2 regions of the Pseudomonas sp. E315 genome follow, and region 2 is predicted to be linked to the other one. Evidence: predicted binding sites of a transcription regulator. Region 2 holds the regulator's gene; the other holds the start of a gene.

Region 1 (3,348 bases), on a different contig from region 2:
TGACAGTGTGGTCGCCTTTCGCTTTGTCCATACCGTAAGCCAGAGCAGCTGCGGTTGGTTCGTTGATGATGCGTTTTACGTCCAAGCCTGCAATACGACCGGCATCTTTGGTCGCTTGACGCTGGCTGTCGTTGAAGTAAGCCGGAACAGTAATAACCGCTTCAGTTACTGGCTCGCCGAGGTAGTCTTCGGCAGTTTTCTTCATTTTTTTCAGAATTTCAGCCGAGATTTGAGGTGGAGCCATTTTCTGGCCGTTCACTTCAACCCAAGCATCGCCGTTATCAGCCTTGGCGATCTTGTAAGGCACCATCTGAATGTCTTTCTGTACAACTTCTTCGTCAAAACGACGACCGATCAGACGCTTCACCGCGTACAGGGTGTTATGCGGATTGGTCACTGCCTGACGCTTGGCGGACTGGCCAACCAGAATCTCGCCATCGTTAGCGTACGCAATGATCGACGGCGTAGTACGCGCGCCTTCTGCGTTTTCAATAACTTTTGCCTTACCGTTTTCCAGAACCGAAACACACGAGTTAGTGGTCCCGAGGTCAATACCGATAATTCTGCCCATGTTTACTCTCCCTAAATTTGAATTTTTTTGCCGCAGCAGTAATGACCAACTGCGGCATTACTTAAACGCTTGACATCTAAATGGGGGCCTTGCGACCGATTTCAAGCCTGCTCGTCAATCGATGGCGAAACCGGTGCTGGCGCCTTGCTGACTACGACCATAGCCGGGCGCAGTAAGCGACCATTGAGCTGATACCCTTTTTGAAACACCTTAAGCACGCTATTTGGCTCAAGGTCAGCGCTTTCCTGCATTGCCATCGCTTGGTGATGCTCAGCATTGAAGGGTTCGCCGTGCGGATCAATGGCTTCCAGCTGATAGCGTTTCAGAGTGTCCTGGAACATTTTCAGTGTCAGCTCGATCCCTTCACGCATAGGACGAATGTTTTCGTCGTCCGGGCTCGACAGCTCAAGACCACGCTCAAGACTGTCAATAACCGGCAATAGGTCACCGGCAAATTTTTCCAGCGCAAATTTGTGTGCTTTCTCAACGTCCTGCTCGGCACGGCGACGGACGTTCTGCAGATCGGCAGCTACACGCAGAGCTTGATCATTGGCGGCTGCCAGCTGCTCTTCAAGCACCTGCACACGGGCTACCAGATCTTCGCCTGCTGCATCGGCGGCCTGATTTGCATCTTGATTCTGCGTATCCATAGTCTGTTCGTCTGCCATAGATTTCTCCTTTCAAACTTCGTCCGCGAGCCTGACTCGCGCTTGTGCCAAGGTATATGGGGTCGCAATTTTCAGGTTCAAGAGCCAAAAACCAGTAAGCGTGGTCTTTGCCCCCATCAAACGCCTATCAGAAAAACAAAAACGTCCTAAAAAAACTAAAAAGCCAAGCAAATAGAACTAACGGCACCATTGTCAGCACGAAACAAAACACTGTATAAATAACCAGACATTACGTTTTGGAGCGGCTCCTATGCTGGTGCACCTGTCCGTACACAACTACGCCATCGTTGAACATCTCGACCTAGAGCTCGATCGCGGGATGAGTGTGATCACTGGCGAAACTGGCGCCGGCAAATCAATCATGCTCGACGCACTAGGCCTGACATTAGGTGACCGCGCAGACAGTGGGGTGGTTCGCCCGGGAGCCGATAAAGCTGACATCCTGGCCACCTTCGATCTGAGCGACATTTGCGAAGCACGTGCCTGGCTTACCGAACGAGACCTCGAAGGCGAAGGGCTGTGCATTCTACGCCGCGTTATCACCGCAGAAGGTCGCTCGCGCAGCTATATCAATGGCACGCCTTGCCCGCAAGGCGACCTAAAAGCGCTTGGCGAACTGCTGATTGATATTCACAGCCAACACGAACACCAATCCCTGCTCAAGCCCGAAACTCACCGGCGCCTGCTCGACGAATATGCAGGCGCTACCGATTTGGCTCGCCAGGTACAGCTTGCAGCGCAACGCTGGCGCCAAACCAAGCAAGAGTTTGAGCACCTCTCAAACTCCGGCGATGAGCAGCAAGCCCGTCATCAACTGCTCAGCTACCAGCTTGAAGAGCTGGAAAATCTGGCCCTTGGTGAAAAGGAACTCGAAGAACTGGAGCTAGAACATAAAAACCTGACCAATGCAGAAACCCTGCTCACTATCTGCCGTCAGGTGGTAGAGCAGTGCAGCGAAAGCGATTCCGGCAACGTGCTTAACGCCCTGACAGTCAGCCTCAATCGCCTGTCCAGCATCAATAACAGTACCGGGGCGCTCAATGAGGCCACCGACCTGCTTGCCAGCGCACAAATACAAGTCGAAGAAGCCGTAGGCGAACTCAATCGCTTCCTCGATCATTTCGATGCTGACCCAAGACGTTTGCAGTACCTCGAAGAGCGTCTGGACTCCATTTACACCTTGGCGCGCAAGCATCGAGTACAGCCAACAGATGTCTGCGCCTTGCAGCAAAAATTGATGGATGAACTCGAAACCCTCAATGCTAACGACGAGTCCATTGAGCGCTTGGCCAAAGAACTGACCGCTTTCGCCCGCCATTACCAAGAGTGCGCACGGGAGCTCAGCAGCCTGCGCGCTCAAGCCGCCACCCGCCTTGGTAGCGCCGTCGAAGAAGAAATCCAGCGCCTGGGCATGCCCGGCGGTCGTTTCGTCATTGAACTGCGCCCACAAAGCAGCAACGACCCAATGCCCTACGGCCTTGAACAGGTAGAACTGCTGGTAAGCGCCAACCCCGGGCAGCCACTCAAAGCCTTGGCCAAAGTCGCCTCTGGCGGTGAGTTGTCACGCATTAGCTTGGCGATTCAAGTCATCACCGCGCAAACCTCTCGGGTACCAACGTTAGTATTCGATGAAGTCGACGTAGGGATTGGCGGTCCGACGGCTGAGATCGTAGGCCAACTATTACGCCGTCTCGGAGAGCGGGGCCAAGTGCTGACCGTAACCCACTTGCCGCAAGTCGCTGCGCAATGCCACCAACATCTCTTTGTACACAAGGTTCGAGACAGCGAAGCCACTCGAACAGCCGTGTCCAAATTAAGTCAAAAAGAGCGCGTAGAAGAAGTCGCCCGCATGCTGGGCGGCATCGACCTGACCAAAGAATCACTGGCTCACGCAAAAAAAATGGTAATCACCGCAAAAAATCAGGCCGCTTGACGACGAACGGTCGTTAAAACCTGACCGACAGACAGCACGAAGGCGACTCTAGGGTCGCCTTCGATCGTTTCGCGAACCGAAATTCGCGCGACATGCTTACTTAACTTTTTTACGCACGTACAGCACCAAGTTGTGATCCACCAACTCAACACCGTGCTTGGCAGCGATCGCATGTT
Region 2 (3,348 bases):
CGTAAACCGTCATTAAATCGCCCCCTTAATCAATCAATTGAGCATCTTTGAGCGCGCCAAGTGCAACCAGCCAACGCGGGTTCTGACGGTAATCTGTGCTGGCAACTGCCTGAGCACGCATACGTGCAATCCGCGCAGACGGTGTCACTTTCATGCGCTGAGCAGCGCTCAGTGCCAGCTCGGCAGCCGCACGGTCATTGCACACCAGCCCCATGTCACAACCCGCCGACAAGGCCGCCTCAATGCGACTGGCTGCATCGCCCACCACATGAGCGCCCGCCATCGACAAGTCATCGCTGAAAATCACGCCATCAAATTGCAACTCGCCGCGCAGGATGTCTTGCAACCAGCGACGAGAGAATCCCGCAGGCTGACTGTCTACTTGGGGGTAAATTACGTGAGCCGGCATTACGGCGGCGAGCTGCTTGCTCAAGCGCGCAAAGGGCACAAGGTCATGAGCACGAATCTGCTCAAGACTGCGCTCATCGGTCGGAATGGCGACATGCGAATCAGCCTCTGCCCACCCGTGCCCCGGAAAATGCTTACCCGTGGCCGCCATGCCCGCGTCGTTCATGCCGCGAATAAATGCCCCCGCCAAAGTGGCTGCACGCTCAGGATCACCTTCAAATGAACGGCTGCCCACAACAGCACTGCGCTGGTAATCCAGATCCAGCACCGGCGCAAAGCTCAAGTCCAGCCCCACGGCCAAGACCTCTGTGGCCATGATCCAGCCGCACTGCTCAGCCAGATACTCTGCATTGGGGTTATCAGCAATGGCGCGCATGGCAGGCAAGCGCACAAAACCCTGACGCAAACGCTGCACTCGGCCGCCTTCCTGATCAACAGCCAGCAGCAAGTCCGGGCGAATAGCGCGAATCGAAGCGCTCAGCTCTCGCACCTGACGCGGGTGCTCGATGTTGCGCGCAAAAATAATCAGACCGCCCACTTCAGGCTGGCGCAGCAACTGCCGGTCTTCAGCCGTCAGCCACGTACCGGCGACGTCCACCATCAAGGAGCCTTGCAAGGCACAACTCATGGAAAATCCTTTAAAAAGAGAGCGCTTACTCTGCGCTTAACAGGCGCGGACACAGACAAGTGCGCCGCCAAAAGAGGCAACGGCAACGAATTGTAAGGGGGAAGTAAGTCAGGGATAGGCATGGCGGCTAGCTTAGCGGAACTCAGCTGCCACGCCCACCTGCACAGGTCAAACCTTGCTGGCGACCGGCGGTGTTTTAGTGCGCGGACGTAACTGAGCGCTGACCATCGCCGGGTCGACAACACCGCTTTCGGCACGCATGCCAGCCGCGAGGAATGGCACCATCAAACGCATCACCTGCTCAATTGAGGTGTTGACCCCGAAGTCGGTTTCAGCAATGGCACGCAAGGCCTTGATACCCGACATGCTGAACGCCGCAGCACCGAGCATGAAATGCACGCGCCAGAATAATTCGATAGGCGGAATTTGCGGGGCGGCTTCATTGACCAGCAACATGTAGCGGCGAAATACCTTGCCATACATGTCTTCAAGGTAGCGACGCAAGTGGCCTTGGCTCTGGCTGAACGCCAGCCCCAGTAAACGCATGAAGATGGACAAGTCATTGCCACTGCGAGGTTGAATCACCAGCGCCTGCTCCACCAGCATCTCCAGCAACTCTTCAAGGCTGGGTCGATTCTCTGGCTTGGCTTGGCGACGCTCCAACTCACGATCCAGATTGGCGCAAAAAGGGCCCAGAAAACGCGAAAAAACCGCCTGAATCAGTGCCTTCTTTGAGCCGAAATGGTAATTAACCGCTGCGAGGTTAACCCCCGCCTTACTGGTAATCAGCCGTAATGAGGTTTCGGCAAAACCTTTTTCCGCGAACAATTGCTCGGCAGCATCGAGAATGCGTTCAACGGTTTCCGACTGGGCCATGGCTACTCCGCCTGACAAACATTTAAACAGTTGTTTGAAACATACGTTTCAGAATGTAAAAAGTCAAGGCGGGCATTTGCTTGGCGACCGCACGACCCGGCATTTAACCACAGCCTCGGCCAGCAACGCGCCACCTGATAAAGTGCGCAACACTCTGCTTATTGGTGACCGTCCAGCGGACTGCTGGAAATGGAGGATTGCCAATAAGCCTTCACTGTATATAATCCCAGTCACTGTATAAAAAGACAGAGCGATCAACATGCTAAAACTGACGCCACGCCAAGCTGAGATCCTGGCTTTTATCAAGCGATGCCTGGACGACCACGGCTATCCGCCTACCCGTGCCGAGATTGCACAGGAGCTGGGCTTCAAGTCCCCAAATGCGGCCGAAGAGCACCTCAAGGCACTGGCCCGCAAGGGTGCAATCGAAATGACCCCCGGCGCTTCGCGAGGTATTCGCATCCCCGGCTTTGAAACCAAAGCCGACGAATACTCCCTGCCCATCATTGGCCGAGTCGCTGCGGGCGCCCCGATTCTGGCGCAGGAACATGTCGAAGAATCGTGCAACATCAACCCTACCTTCTTCCACCCACGAGCCGACTACCTGCTGCGCGTACAAGGTATGAGCATGAAGGATGTCGGCATCCTCGACGGCGACCTTCTTGCAGTCCACACCTGCCGTGAAGCCCGTAACGGCCAGATTGTTGTCGCTCGCATTGATGACGAAGTGACAGTAAAACGCTTCAAGCGCGAAGGCAGCAAAGTCTGGCTTATCGCTGAAAACCCAGATTTCGCGCCCATTGAAGTCAATCTCAAAGAGCAGGAACTGGTTATCGAAGGCCTGAGCGTAGGCGTTATTCGCCGCTAAAGGAGGCGCCATGCAGTTCCCGCATACACCACTACCTGCACAACTGCCCTTGTTCGAGGTGTTCATGGCCCAACCCATGCCACCTGCAATCAAAGATGTGCTTGATTCACCCTGGAGTGCAGAACCCGAAGTCTTCAGTGAGCTGACGTTACGTGGTGCTGCCGAGAACTGCTTGAACCTGCTTGCCCCCATGCTGCGCGAACTGAGCGAACAACAAGATGCCCGCTGGCTGACGCTTATCGCACCTCCAGCCAGCCTGACGCAAAGCTGGTTACGTGACGCAGGCCTGAACCGCGAGCGCATCCTGTTGTTGCAACCCAACGGCAACAAAAGCGCATTACAACTGACCTGCGAGGCACTGCGGTTGGGGCGCAGTCACACCGTCGTGAGTTGGATCAACCCGCTCAACGCCGCAGCCCGGCAACAGCTCATTGGCGCAGCACGCATGGGCCACGGGCAAAGCCTGAATATTCGCTTGGGTTAAACAGACACCACTGCCACAGGGCCTATGCATAGCGCAAAAGCCAACCTGTGGCACGTATCGACCACAAACCGCTCAGGTCAATGA

Evidence for each region. Region 2 encodes LexA, which represses DNA repair genes until DNA is damaged. Its sites were predicted from a motif close to CTGTNTNNNNANACAG; they were not measured.
Region 1: the regulator LexA is predicted to act here: its motif matches at 1,450-1,465, upstream of recN (DNA repair protein RecN).

What each region holds. Positions count from the first base shown of each region.
Region 1 is NZ_JBUZPJ010000017.1:62,828-66,175, forward strand. Features, by position in the region: gene dnaK (molecular chaperone DnaK) at 1-571, opposite strand, end outside; gene grpE (nucleotide exchange factor GrpE) at 673-1,239, opposite strand; gene recN (DNA repair protein RecN) at 1,490-3,172, shown strand; gene fur (ferric iron uptake transcriptional regulator) at 3,269-3,348, opposite strand, start outside.
Region 2 is NZ_JBUZPJ010000004.1:64,094-67,441, reverse strand. Features, by position in the region: gene ACZRJQ_RS07550 (S-methyl-5'-thioinosine phosphorylase) at 1-13, opposite strand, end outside; gene nagZ (beta-N-acetylhexosaminidase) at 26-1,024, opposite strand; gene ACZRJQ_RS07540 (TetR/AcrR family transcriptional regulator) at 1,205-1,912, opposite strand; gene lexA (transcriptional repressor LexA) at 2,172-2,780, shown strand; gene sulA (SOS-induced cell division inhibitor SulA) at 2,791-3,264, shown strand; gene ACZRJQ_RS07525 (hypothetical protein) at 3,342-3,348, opposite strand, start outside.